DNA from 2 places in the Propioniciclava sp. LT294 genome. Region 1 is predicted to be linked to the other one. Evidence: predicted binding sites of a transcription regulator. Region 1 holds the regulator's gene; the other holds the start of a gene.
The links. Region 1 encodes HrcA, which represses chaperone genes, less so after heat shock. Its sites were predicted from a motif close to TTGGCACTCGNNNNNNNCGAGTGCCAA; they were not measured.

Region 1 (7,071 bases):
TCCCCACCATGTACCCGCCGTGGGTGTGCAGGATGGCCTTCGGCTTCCCGGTGCTCCCCGAGGTGTAGAGGATGTACAAGGGGTGCTCGGACTCGACCTGCACCGTGTCGCAATGACCGCGGGCGATCGGCAGGGCACACAGGTCGTGGTACCAGTGGTCGCGCAGCGGATCCATGGCGATCTCATTGCGGGTGTTGCGCACGACGATCACGTTCTCGACGGACGGCGAGAACCGGATGCCCTCGTCGACGATCTCCTTGAGGTCGAGGATGCGGCCGTTGACCCGCGACCCGTCGGCCGTGATGACCACCTTGGACTCCGAGTCGTCGATGCGGCTGGCGAGCGCGTCGGACGCGAAACCGGCGAACACCACCGAGTGCACGGCACCGAGCTTGGCGCAGGCGAGCATCGCGAACACGGCCTCGGGGATGCGCGGGAGGTAGATGGTCACCTTGTCGCCCTCGGTGACCCCCATCGCCTTGAGCACGTTGGCGAACTGGTTCACCTCACGGTTCAGGCTGTAGTACGAGAAGGTGCGCACCTCCGAGGTGTCCTCGCCCACCCAGATCAGGGCGAGCTTGTTCTTGCGGGGGCCCTCCTGGTGCCGGTCGACACAGTTGGTGACGATGTTGGTGCGGCCGCCCACGAACCACCGGTGGAACGGAGCGTGGGAGTCGTCCAGCACCTCGGTCCACGGCTGCGAGCACTCCAACTCGGACGCCTCGGCCGCCCAGTAGGCCTCCGGGTCGGCCAGCGCCCGGGCCTCGGCCTGGCGCCAGTCCTTGATGCGCGCGTGCTCCACCACGTCCGGATCGGGCTCGTAGATCTGTTGCTCCGACATGTGGGCCTCCTTGCCACGCGTGCCTTTTCGGGGTCAGGTTAGCGGCGCGTCCGGCGGAGCAGAAGGGGACCGGCGGGGAGCGCGGCGGGCGGGTAGGGTCCGTGGGGTGGATCGGTACAGCGGCGATGTACTCGCGAAGGGCTGGCAGCAGCAGGGCAGGAAGGTCGCGACGAAGACCCCCGTCGAGCGGGACATGGTGCTCGAGGAGCCCTCGTCCGGCTTCGTGGGCGCGGTCGTGGGCTGGGAGAACGGCGTCGTCGTCCTGGAGGACCGCAGGGGCAAGCGCCGCAGCTTCCCGTTCGGGCCCAACTTCTGGCTCGACGGCTCGCCCGTCGATCTGGTGCCACCGACGCGACCCGCGGCGTCCGCCCGTGACAGGGCCCAGCACTACAACCGGACGCACACGGCGTCCGGCTCCCGCGTCGGGCCCGCTGAAAAGGCGAAGGTGGCGCTGCCCAGCCGCATCTACGTCGAGGGGCGCCACGACGCCGAACTGGTCGAGAAGGTCTGGGGCGCCGACCTGCGCCACGTCGGCGTGGTGGTGGAGTACTTGGGTGGCATCGACGACCTGCCCGCCATCGTGCGCGAGTTCGCGCCGGTCGAGGGACGACGGCTGGGCGTCCTGGTCGACCACCTGGTGCCCGGCACCAAGGAGTGGCGCATCGTCGAGCAGGTCAGCGGAGAGCACGTGCTCGTGACGGGTCACGAGTACATCGACATCTGGGCCGCCATCAAGCCCGCCCGTGTCGGGCTGACACGCTGGCCGGACATCCCGCGCGGCACCGACTGGAAGAAGGGGATCCTGGCGGCGCTGGATTGGCCGCACGCCGACCAGACGGACGTCGCGCGGGGCTGGAAGCGGATCCTCGGTCAGGTCACCGGGTGGAAGGACCTCGACCCCAGGCTCCTCACCGAGGTCGAGAGGCTCATCGACTTCGTCACCGACGACCACCTGGACAGGGAGTCCTGATGCGGACCGAGGACGTCAGCGACCTCATCAAGGACGTCTGCGCGCGGGTGGTCCTGCCCAGGTTCCGCGCACTGGCGCGCCACGAGGTGGAGCAGAAGCGTCCGGGCGACCTGGTGACCGTCGCCGACCGGGAGGCCGAGGCGGAACTCACCGAGGCCTTCCGGCGGGCCATGCCCGGGGTGCTGGTGGTGGGGGAGGAGGCCAGCTTCGTCGACCCCCGGCTCGTCGAGGGCCTCTCGACCGCCGAGCACGCCTGGGTCATCGACCCCGTGGACGGCACCCGCAACTTCGCCTCCGGCAGCATCGACTTCGGCGTCATGGTCGCCGAGGTGCGCCAAGGGGTCGCCATCCGCGGCTGGATCTGGCAGCCCCTCCACGACGCGCTCTACGTCGCCGAGCGCGGCGCCGGTGCCGCGTGCAACGGCACGCCCCTCACCCCGTTGGGACCCACGCCGAGCCCGTGGCGGGTCGCGGTCTGGCCCCGCCTGGCCAGGGAGAGCGCCGAGGGTCTGCGTCTGCGCCCCACCCGCGGCTCCTGCGCGATCGACTACCCGGCGCTCGCCCGCGGTGAACTGGACGGGCTCGCCTACCGGTCGATCCACCCGTGGGACCACTTGGCGGGCACGCTGCTGGTCGGTGAACTGGGCGGGGCGGCGCGGGTCGACGGTCGCCCCTACGCGCCCGGCATCGGCGGGCGCATGCTGTCGGTGGGGCGGTCGGACGCCGTCGTCGCTCAGATGGGGACGGCGCTCGCCTGATTCAGCCGTTGAGCAGCGGAAGCGTCGGACGCCGGCGCGGACGCCCCGCCTCGCGCATGCGCACGAGCGCCTGCGCCACGAACCGCTCGGCGGGTTCCTGCGGCCACGGCCAGTCCGCGGCCCAGGCACCCTCGGCAGGCTTGCCGGCGTCGTACAGCGCCTCGGCACGCTCGTGCAGCCACTGCATCTCGCCGCGCTGCGTGCCGGCCGAATCCATGTTCAGCGCGGGCCCGTGGCCGGGGATGATGGTGCAGTCCCGCGGCATCATGCCCGCGATCCAGTCGAGGCTGGCACCCCACTCACCGGGATGGGAGTCGGGCCCCGCCCACGGCTCTGCCGAGGTCTCCAGCAGGTCACCGAGGAACGCCACCTTGCGCGCCGGGACCACGGCGACGGCGTCGTGGTCGGTGTGCCCGCGTCCGAAGTGGGCGAACTCGACGTGGCAGTCGCCGAGGTTGACCGCTGAGGCCATGTTGAACGTGGTCGAGGGTGCGGCCAGATCGGCGTCCGTCATGCCGAACCGGGCCAGTTCCCCGGCGTCCGGACGGCGCTCCTCGAGCAGCGCGCGGAGCCCTTCGTGGCCGATCGACGCGACGCCCTCGAACCCCGCCAGCCCGAAGAGGTGGTCGTGGTGGGCGTGGGTGACCAGTACATGGGTGATGGGCACTTCGCCCGCCAGGACGCGTGCCGCGGCGAGGATCGCGCGTCCCTGGGTGGGAGAGCTGCCGGTGTCGATGACCACGGCGCCGGTGGTTCCGACCACGAGGCCGATGTTGACCGAGTCCGGCTCGGCGACCGCCACGTAGACGCGATCGGCGACGGGCTTGAACTCGGACAGGCTGAACTCCACCCGGCCACCCTACCGGGGCCCCGGGGGCGCGCCCGGTTCAGACCCGCAGGGAGGCATGGCGTAGACTGGCACTCCGTCATGGTGAGTGCCAAGGAGGTGATGGGAGTGCTGGACGACCGCAAGCTCGCGATCCTGCGTGCGATCGTCACGGACTACGTCTCCAGCCAGGAACCCGTCGGCTCGCGCGCGCTGGTCGAGCGGCACAATCTCAACGTCTCGCCGGCGACGGTCCGCAACGACATGGCGGCGCTGGAGGAGGAGGGCTACATCACCCAGCCCCACACCTCCGCCGGCCGCATCCCCACCGACAAGGGCTACCGCCTGTTCGTCGATCGACTCTCCACGGTCAAGCCCCTCTCGATGGCGGAGAAGCGGGCCATCACCGCCTTCATGGCAGGCGCGCTGGACGTGGACGACGTCGTCCGCCGCACGGTCCAACTCCTCGCCCAGATCACCCGCCAGGTGGCGATCGTCCAGTACCCGGTGCTGTCCTCGCTCGCGGTCCGCCACGTGGAGGTGCTGCGCCTGGGCCCCGATCGCGGCCTGGTGATGTGCGTCTCGACGACCGGGACGGTCGAGCAGCGCCTGGTCGCGCTGCCGCCGGAGGCCGACGGCGACGTCGACCTCAACCTCGTCCGCGAACGTCTGGCCGACCTGCTCATCGGCGCGAGCGCCCGTGAGGCGGTCGACCGACTGGCCTCGTTCGCCGACCCCCTGCCGCCCTCGGCGTCCGCCCTCGCCGCGACCGTGGTCTCGGCGATGCTGGACATCGTCTCCGACGACCCCGGGGCGCGGGTGGCCGTCGCCGGCGTGCCGAACCTCACCCGGTTCGGCGACCAGTACGAGACGACGGTGAAGCCCGTCCTCGAGGCGCTCGAGGAGCAGGTGGTGCTGCTGCACCTGCTCGGCGAGGCCACCTCGACGGCGGACGTCACCGTCCGGATCGGGCACGAGAACGCATACGAACCGCTGCAGTCGACGTCCGTCGTGGCATCGGGCTACGGTTCGGACGAACGCGCATGGGCCACCCTCGGCATCCTGGGTCCCACGCGCATGGACTACCCCTCGGCCATCGCATCCGTGCGCGCTGTCGCACGCTACGTGGGTCGATTCCTCGCTGAAGGCTGACCGCACAGAAGGAATGAGTTGAGCGACTACTACGAGGTCTTGGGTGTTCCCCGGGACGCGACGGGCGACCAGATCAAGAAGGCGTACCGCAAGCTGGCGATGAAGTACCACCCGGACGTGGCGGACGACCCCGCCTCGGCCGACAAGTTCAAGGAGATCGGCGAGGCCTACGCCGTCCTGAGCGACGACAAGAAGCGCCAGATGTACGACCTCGGCGGCAACCCCATGCGGGGTGGGGCCGGCGGTTTCGGGCCGGGCGGCTTCGGCGGCTTCCCCGGCGGCGCGCAGGGCTTCGACGTCGGCGGCCTGTTCGACGCGATGTTCGGCGCCCAGGGTTCCCGGGGGCCGCGCAGCCGGGTCCGCAAGGGGCAGGACGCGCTCGTCCGGCTCAACCTCACCCTGTCGGAGGCGGCCTTCGGCGTCACCAAGCCCATCCGCGTGGACACCGCCGTCATCTGCCCCACCTGCTCGGGCAGGGGAGCCGCGGACGGCACCGAACCGGTGACCTGCACCACGTGCCATGGGGCGGGCGACGTCCAGACGGTTCAGCGCTCGTTCCTGGGCGACATTCGCACCGTCCAGCCGTGCCCCACCTGTCGTGGCTACGGGACGGTCATCGAGCACCCCTGTGGTGAGTGCTCAGGTGAGGGGCGCGTCCGCTCGACCCGCACGATCAACGTCAAGATCCCCGCCGGTGTGAGCACCGGCAACCGGGTCCACCTCGACTCCCAGGGCGAGGTCGGTCCGGGCGGGGGCCCCTCCGGCGACCTGTACGTCGAACTGTCGGTCTCCCCGCACGACGTGTTCAAGCGGGACGGCGACAACCTCGAGATGGTGGCCAGGCTGCCCATGACCGCTGCCGCGCTGGGGACCGAGGTGTGGATCGAGACGCTGGAGGCCGACCTCGAGGGCAACCTGCCCGAAGAGAGCCGGGTGAAGCTCGACGTGCCCGCCGGCACGCAGTCGGGGACACGCCTGGTCATCGCGGGGCGCGGCGTGCCGCGCCTCCGTGGCACCGGACGGGGCGACCTCGGCGTTACCCTGTTGGTGCAGACACCACAGTCCCTGGACGACTCGCAGCGCGAACTCCTCCGCAAGTTGGCGGAGGCGCGTGGGGAGACCCGTCCGGAGGCCACGGTGTCGCGCGGTCAGTCGCACCGGGGGTTCTTCAGCAAACTGAAGGACGCCTTCACCGAGTGACCCACACCCGACGCGACGACCCAGGCGAGGAGTCATGACCGAAGCCCTGTTCCTGACCGACCTGCATTCCCCGCAGGTCGGGGACACCGTCACCCTGTCCGGCGAGGAGGGTCGCCATGCGGCCACCGTGCGCCGGATCCGGGTGGGGGAGACCATCACGGTGGCCGACGGCGCCGGCACCGGCGTCCGGGGCCCCGTCGTGGCGGTCGACAAGGCATCGGTGAGCCTGGAGGTGGCCGAGGTGCTCACCGCGGGCATCCCGTCGATCCGCTACCACGCCGTGCAGGCGCTCGCGAAGGGCGATCGCTCGGAGCTGGCCGTCGAGGTCCTCACCGAGATCGGGGTCGACCGGATCATCCCGTGGCAGTCGAGCCGTTCGGTCGTCCGCTGGACGCACGACCGGCAGGAGCGCCAACTCGGCCGCTGGCGCGCAACCGCGCGCGAGGCCACCAAGCAGAGCCGTCGCCTGCGCGTCCCGATCGTCACGGCGGCCATGCGCACCTCGGAGCTGCTCGAACTCATCCCCGAGATGTCGATCGCGTTCGTGCTCCACGAGGGTTCCGAGTTGACGCTGCGCCATTTCGACCTGCCGACCGAGGGCGACGTGCTCATCATCATCGGCCCCGAAGGGGGCCTCACCGACGAGGAGGTGAGGGACTTCGTCGCGGCCGGCGCCCGCCCGTTGCTCGTCAGCGACGGCGTCCTGCGCACCTCCACCGCCGGTGTCGTCGCGCTCGCGCAGCTCCAGGCCTTCCAGCAGCGCGTCAGCAAGGCCAAGTGACCTTCGGCTTCTCCACCGGCGCGACCCTCCCGAACGGGCGCGGTCGCACCGGTGTCATCAGCACGCCGCACGGTGACATCGCCACCCCCGCCTTCGTCGCGGTCGGCACGAAGGCCACGGTCAAGGCGGTCACGCCCGAGGCCGTCGCCGACCTGGGTGCCCAGGCGGTGCTGGCGAACGCCTACCACCTCTACCTGCAGCCCGGATCCGACCTGATCGACGAGGCCGGGGGACTGGGCCGCTTCATGAACTGGCCCGGCCCCACCTTCACCGACTCGGGCGGCTTCCAGGTGATGAGCCTGGGCGTCGGGTTCCGCAAGGTCCTGGCCATGGACGCCTCGGGTCTGGCCGACGACGAGGTGATCGCTGAGGGGAAGGAACGCCTCGCCCACGTCGACGAGGACGGGGTGACGTTCAAGAGCCACCTCAACGGGGACCTCCACCGGTTCACGCCGGAGGTCAGCATGCGGGTGCAGCACGAGATCGGGGCGGACATCATGTTCGCCTTCGACGAGTTGACCACCCTGATGAACACGCGCGGCT
Region 2 (7,071 bases), on a different contig from region 1:
CGGACGAGCGCACCGACTAGGTCGTGGACCTCGCCACCGCGCACTGGCTCACCTCCCCCGAGGCCGCCGGCGCCCTGGCCGCGGCCTCTGCGGAGGCCGACCCCGGCTCGCTCGGCGCCGCCACGCGCCTGCGCGCCCTCGTGGAGCCCGACCGGGCGGCCGCCGTGCTGAACCAGGTCGCCCTCCGCCGCAGGGCCGTCGGCAAGTTCGGCCCCCGCGCGGCCGGGCTCTTCCTCACCGCCGACACCCTCGAGCAGGCGACCCGCTCCGGCGTCGCCGCCCGCCGTGCGGCCCGCCTCGCCCGCGTCGCGGACACCGTCGTGGACCTCGGCTGTGGCATCGGCGCGGACGCGCTGGCTCTCCAGGACGCGGGCCTGCGGGTCGTGGCCGTGGAGCGGGATCCCGTCACCGCCGCGCTCGCCTTGGCGAACCTCGGGCGTCCGGTGCTGGTCGGGGACGCCGAGGACCACTGGCCGGCCCTGGCATCCGACGGCGTGGCCGTGTTCGCGGACCCCGCCCGGCGCACGGCGTCCGGCCGGACGTGGCGGGTGGAGGACCTCTCCCCGTCCTGGGAGTTCGTGTCCGCCCTGCTGGCGGGGGACCGCCCCGCGTGCGTGAAGCTCGGCCCGGGCGTTCCTCACGCGATCATCCCCGATGACGTCGAGGCCGAGTGGGTCTCGGACGCCGGCACCGTCGTGGAGTGCGCGCTGTGGGCCGGACCGGGTGCCACCCCCGGACGCCGCAGCGCGGTCGTGGACGGCGCCGAACTGACCGGCACCCGCCGCGAGGAGGCTGCCGTGGGTGGCATCGCCGCCTACCTGTACGAGCCCGACGGCGCCGTCGTCCGGGCCGGGCTGGTCGACCGCTTGGCCGGGCTCGTCCGGGCCCACCGGATCGCCGAGGGCATCGCCTACCTGAGCGCGCCGTGGCACATGCCCACCCCGTTCGCGACGGCCTTCGCCGTGCGCGAGGTGCTGCCGTACGACGAGAAGGTGTTGCGGGCGTGGGTGCGCGAGCGGGGGATCGGCACCCTCGAGATCAAGAAGCGGGGCCTCGACGTCGACCCGGCCGAACTGCGACGGCGCTTGAAGCCGCGGGGGAAGGCGGCGGCCACCCTCGTGCTGACCCCCACCCCCGGCGGTGCCGTGGCGATCGTGTGTGAACGGATGCCCTGACACGTCAGGCCACCAAGCCCGGCGGCGGCCGGTTGGCGGGCAGGGGAGTTCGTTGCCGATCCTGGCGTCGGGGCGGGAGGAACTCGGGGGCCCCGGCGGCATCGAGCCGAACCTCCCATCGATCGGGGGAATGCCCGCTCCAGAAGCGGGGAGGCTCCACCAGCCCGTGGTGGAAGGGGCAGAGCAGCACCAGATTCGCCAACGACGTCGCACCACCCGCCCACCAGGGCGTGAGGTGGTGTGCGTCGCACCGGCTGTCGGGCGCCGAGCAGTTCGGGAAGGCGCACCCGCCGTCGCGCACGCTCAGCGCCCGCCGGATCGCCGGCGTCACCAGCCGTTCGGTGCGTCCGACGTCCAGCACCTCGGACTCCGTGCCGAGCACGACGGGCATGAGGTCGGCGTCGCAGCACAGCCGGCGCAGGTCGCCGGCGCTGACCTGCTGCCCCGTGGCGAGGAGGCCCGCCTGCTCGGCCCGCGCGCGCAGGTCGGCCTCGCGCATGGTCACCACCACGCGGGGGCGGTCGCCGGCCACCCGCGGCACCGACCCCGCGTTCTCCGCCAGCCGCACCAGCCCCAGCAGCGCGTCGGCGCGGCGCTGGTCGGGCGTCCGCCTCTCGGCGAGCGGATCCCGACGGTCCGTTGCACGCTCACGCCCGGCCCGGCGATCCGACTCCACGAGCGCCTCGATCATGCGTACGAACCCGGCGGCGTCCGCGTCGGGAAGACTCCCTCGGAAGGTCACCGCTCCATCGCCGTCCGGGTGGAACGCCAGCGACCGCCGCGCCCGCGCCCGCCTCGCCTGCGCCTCGAGCCGGCTCTGGTCGGCCTCGGGTGTGGGCGCGGCCTCGGGGGCGACCTCGGCGAGCACCCCCTTCACCAGCGACGGCACCCGGTTCGCCGGCTCGCGCGCGGCACGCTCGACCAGCAGGTGTTGAGCCTGCTCGCGCTGGTCCTCACTGAGGGTGGCCGGCAATGCGTCCACGCCCCGGGCCACCGCCCGCGCCTGCCGGACGCCGAGGCGTCCGGACAGCGCGGCGTCCGCCACGATGGCATGCCGCTGGACGTCGTTCGCCGCGAAGAGTTCGCCCGCGGCCTCGCGACCGGTGCTGGAGCCGCTCAGCGCCAGCCAGCTCGTCGTGGGCGTGCCGCTCGCGGTGAGGGTTGCCCCGGCCGCGTCCGCCTCGGCGAGCAGGACCGCGGCCAGGGCGTCCATGCGGCCGGCGAGCACGCGCGCCCGCCTCACCAGCGCCACCCGCTCCGCCGGCGCCACGCCTGACCGCGTGACGCCTGCAAGCGCGTCGAGCGCCCGTTCGACCGCGGCCAGCACCGCCCCGGTCGGGCAGGCCTCAACGCGGACGCCGCGGTTGGCGGGGGCGTCCGCGGTCAGATCGGGGGTGCGGTCTGCCATGACTCCAACGTAGAGACCGCCTCCGACACTTTCTGCGGCCGGCGGCTGGCGCCCGCAGGGAAGGCGCGCCTACGTTGAACCATGACGATCGACGCCACGACGCTCGACTGGTTGCTCGACACCGACCCCGCGCTGCGCTGGCAGGTGCAGCGCGACCTGGCTCACGAGCCGGAACACGTCTGGCAGCGGACCAGGGCCCGGACGAGGACCGAGGGCATGGCCGACCGGCTGCTCGCGCTGCAGGACGGCGACGGCCAGTGGGCGGGGGGAGCGTACTTCCCGACACGGGTGGACCCCCGGGCGGTGAACCACCCCGACGACGACGAGGGGCAGCCCTACACCGCCACCACGTGGAGTCTCAACGCACTCCGAGAGTGGGGGCTGGACGCCTCCGGACTGGGGGACACCGGCGACAGGCTCGCCCGCAACAGCCGCTGGGAGTACGACGACCTGCCCTACTGGGACGGCGAGGTCGACTGCTGCATCAACGCGTTCACGCTGGCGAACGGCGTGTGGCTGGGCCGGGACATGAGCCGCCTCGCCGACTGGTTCGTCGAGCACCAACGCGACGAGGGCGGCTGGAACTGTGAGTGGGTGGAGGGGTCGGTGCGCTCGTCGTTCCACTCCACGCTCAACGCGCTGCGGGGGATCCTCTTCTACGAGCGCGCCGTCGGCGGCCACGACGCCCTCCGCGCCGCCCGCCACCGGGGTGAGGAGTACCTGCTGCAGCGACGCCTGCTGTACCGGCTCGGCACGGGTGAACGGGTGGGGCCCTGGGTCGACCACCTCGCCTATCCGTTCCGCTGGGTCTACACCGGGTTGCGTGCGCTGGATCACCTGCGTGAGGCGGCGGCCCACGATGGGGTGGCCCCCGACGAACGGGCAGCCGAGGCGATCGAACGGGTCCGGAAGGCCCGCGGCGAGGACGGCCGCTGGCTGCAGAGCACCCGCTTCAAGGGCCAGGTGTGGTTCGAGGCGGACGTGCCGCCCGGCGAGCCGTCCCCCTGGGTCACGTTCCACGCCGCCCGCGTGCTCGATTGGTGGGACACCGCCCGGAATTAGCACTCGGGTTGAACGAGTGCCAACCCGTGGATAGAGTCGTGGTTGGCACTCGACCATCGAGTCTGCCAGCCCAAGGCGGCACCGCGACGACGTCCTGGGCGGGCATCGAAGGATTCCATCAAGGGCCCTCGCGTGAGGGCCCGTACGTACGAAGAAAGGGCACCATCGTGGCCGTCACGATCAAGCCGCTCGAGGACCGCGTCCTCGTCCAGCCCCTGGAGGCAGAGACCACCACCGCCTCGGGCCTGGTCATTCCCGACACCGCCAAGGAGAAGCCGCAGGAGGGCAAGGTCGTGGCGACCGGCCCCGGCCGCATCGACGACAAGGGCAACCGCGTCCCGCTGGACGTCGCCGAGGGCGACGTCGTCATCTTCTCCAAGTACGGCGGCACCGAGGTGAAGTACGACGGGAACGAGTACCTGCTGCTCAACGCCCGCGACATCCTCGCCGTCGTCTCCAAGTAAGGACTCCAACACATGGCAAAGATCCTTCAGTTTGACGAGGAGGCGCGTCGCTCGCTCGAGCGTGGCGTGGATGCCCTCGCCAACGCCGTGAAGGTGACGCTCGGCCCCAAGGGCCGTTACGTGGTGCTCGACAAGAAGTGGGGCGCCCCGACGATCACCAACGACGGCGTGACCGTCGCCAAGGAGGTCGAGCTCACCGACCCCTACGAGAACCTCGGCGCGCAGCTCGCGAAGGAGGTCGCCACCAAGACGAACGACGTCGCCGGTGACGGCACCACGACCGCGACCGTGCTGGCCCAGGCGCTCGTCCACGAGGGCCTCCGCGCCGTCGCCGCCGGTACGAACCCGGTCGGCCTCAAGCGGGGCATCGAGGCGGCCGTCGAAGCCGTCAACAACGAGCTCATCGCCAACGCCAAGCAGGTCGACACGACCGACGACATGGCCAGCGTGGCCACGATCTCGAGCCGTGACGAGGAGATCGGCGCGCTCATCGCCGAGGCCTTCGACAAGGTGGGCAAGGACGGCGTCATCACCGTCGACGAGTCCAACACCCTGGGCACCGAGCTCGAGTTCACCGAGGGCATGCAGTTCGACAAGGGTTACCTGTCGCCCTACATGGTCACCGATGCCGAGCGCATGGAGGCCATCCTCGACAACCCCTACATCCTCATCCACTCGGGCAAGATCAGCTCGATGAACGACCTGCTCCCGCTGCTGGAGAAGGTCATCGGCGCCAACGGCACCCTGTTCATCGTGGCCGAGGACGTGGACGGCGAGGCCCTGTCGACCCTCGTGGTCAACAAGATCCGTGGCACCTTCACCTCGGTGGCCGTCAAGGCCCCCGCCTTCGGTGACCGCCGCAAGGCCATGCTCGAGGACATCGCGATCCTGACCGGCGGCCAGGTCGTCGCTGCCGAGGTCGGCCTCAAGCTCGACCAGGTCGGCCTCGACGTGCTGGGCCGCGCCCGCCGCGTCGTCGTCACCAAGGACAACACGACCATCGTCGACGGCGCCGGTGAGGCCGACGCCGTGGCCGGTCGTGTCGAGCAGCTGCGTGCCGAGATCGCCCGCACGGATTCGGACTGGGATCGCGAGAAGCTCTCCGAGCGCGTCGCGAAGCTCGCCGGTGGCGTGTGCGTGATCAAGGTCGGTGCTGCGACCGAGGTCGAGATGAAGGAGAAGAAGCACCGCATCGAGGACGCCGTGAGCGCCACCCGTGCGGCCATCGAGGAGGGCATCGTCGCCGGTGGCGGCTCCGCGCTCATCCACGCTGCTTCCGTCCTGGCCGGCGGCCTGGGCAAGACCGGTGACGAGCTCGCCGGCGTCCGGATCGTCGAGAAGGCCGTCGTCCAGCCCCTGCGCTGGATCGCCGAGAACGCCGGCGAGCCCGGCTACGTCGTCGTGTCGAAGGTCCAGGAGCTGGGCTTCGGCAACGGCTGGAACGGCGCCACCGGCGTGTACGGCGACCTCATCGCCGCCGGTGTCATCGACCCGGTCAAGGTGACCCGCTCGGCGCTGTCCAACGCGGCGTCCATCGCGGCTCTGCTGCTCACCACCGAGACGCTGGTGGTCGAGAAGCCGGAGGAGTCCGGCGACAGCCACGGGCACCAGCACTGACCGTTGGATCGGTCTCCACGGACGGGGCCCCGCACGAGAGTGCGGGGCCCCGTCCTGTCGGCTGAGAGTGACACCGACGCTGCTCCACCGACCGGTCCCGACAACGCGACGCCACCCACGAACCTCGCCGCCGCCGGGCCCGGCTCACCCAGCAGCGCTGCCGTCTCCACCACCGTCACAAGGCCTGCAGCCAGGCGCAGCTGGAGAGTCGTGGGCCATTCTCTCCGAGACGCACGAACTCAGAAGGGGGCGGCGGCGACCGGAGCGTGGGCGAGGCGGGCGGCCGCCTGGACGCACACATCGGCGACGTCCGGACCTGTTTCGGGGCCCCCGCGCGTTCGACGGGGGCCCCGATCTGTGGCCGGGTGGCCGACCCGCGTGATGGTGGCGCGGGAGGTGGCCGGCGGCGTCCGGCCCCTCGTGAGGGCCTCGCACCTTCTGGACACTATTCCAGCGTGAGTCCGTCGCACTGCACAATCGCGTACCTCAAGGCTGGTCAATCTGATCAGAGTGTGATGGGCTTGGTCGGTCAACGTGATCAGAACGGCAGGGGAGCCAGCATGTACCAGCTCGACGACATCGACCGGCGCCTGATCCTGGAGCTGGATTCAGACCCGCGCCTGACCGTCCTGGCCCTCAGTGAGCGCACGGGGCTGGCCCGCGGCACCATCCAGGCGCGCCTGGAGCGCTACCGCACCGAAGGGCTGTTCCGGCTGTTCTCGGCGCTCGTGCCGCCCGCAGCCTTGGGCCGCGGGCTCCACGCCACCGTGGCCGCCGAGCTTGACCAGCACCAGCTCGACGAGGCGGTCGACGCCCTGCGGCGGATCCCCGAGGTGCTGGAGTGCCACGCACCCGCCGGCGACATCGACCTGCTCTGCCACGTCGTGGCCCGCGACCCCGACGACCTCTACCGGGTGGCCGAGGAGATCCGGCTGTGCCCGGGCATCACCCGCACCTCGACCAGCGTCTACCTGCGCGAGGTCATCGGTTACCGCGTCCGGCCGCTGCTGCGGGGGCGTGCCGAGGGGGAGCGTCCGCGTCGAGTCCCTACGCGTCCGGGCCCTGGCCCTGCCCGACCGCGCGCCTGATGAGCTGTGCCACCTGCTGCTCCACCTGGTCGTTCCACTCCGTGACGGCGAACGCGGTCGGCCACAGGACGCCGTCGTCGAGCTGCGCGACGTCCTGGAACCCGATGTGGCCGTAGCGCGTCTTGAACTTGCCGGCGTACTGGAAGAAGAACACCACGGCGCCGTCCTTGCAGTAGGCGGGGAACCCGTACCAGGTCTTGCTGGTCAGCGCGGGCAGTTCACGCGCGACGAGCGCGTGCAGCCCCTCGGCGATCGCC

Region 2: the regulator HrcA is predicted to act here: its motif matches at 3,688-3,714, upstream of groES (co-chaperone GroES).

The regions. Positions count from the first base shown of each region.
Region 1 covers NZ_JCAKNG010000001.1:74,945-82,015, reverse strand. The annotation lists gene acs (acetate--CoA ligase) at 1-841, opposite strand, end outside; gene AC5YDA_RS00410 (DUF3097 domain-containing protein) at 948-1,811, shown strand; gene AC5YDA_RS00405 (inositol monophosphatase family protein) at 1,811-2,569, shown strand; gene AC5YDA_RS00400 (MBL fold metallo-hydrolase) at 2,571-3,419, opposite strand; gene hrcA (heat-inducible transcriptional repressor HrcA) at 3,525-4,547, shown strand; gene dnaJ (molecular chaperone DnaJ) at 4,566-5,747, shown strand; gene AC5YDA_RS00385 (16S rRNA (uracil(1498)-N(3))-methyltransferase) at 5,782-6,528, shown strand; gene tgt (tRNA guanosine(34) transglycosylase Tgt) at 6,525-7,071, shown strand, end outside.
Region 2 covers NZ_JCAKNG010000009.1:10,711-17,781, reverse strand. The annotation lists gene AC5YDA_RS11735 (hypothetical protein) at 1-20, shown strand, start outside; gene AC5YDA_RS11730 (class I SAM-dependent methyltransferase) at 24-1,175, shown strand; gene AC5YDA_RS11725 (HNH endonuclease signature motif containing protein) at 1,180-2,583, opposite strand; gene AC5YDA_RS11720 (squalene cyclase) at 2,665-3,645, shown strand; gene groES (co-chaperone GroES) at 3,813-4,109, shown strand; gene groL (chaperonin GroEL) at 4,122-5,726, shown strand; gene AC5YDA_RS11705 (Lrp/AsnC family transcriptional regulator) at 6,287-6,814, shown strand; gene AC5YDA_RS11700 (iron chaperone) at 6,774-7,071, opposite strand, start outside.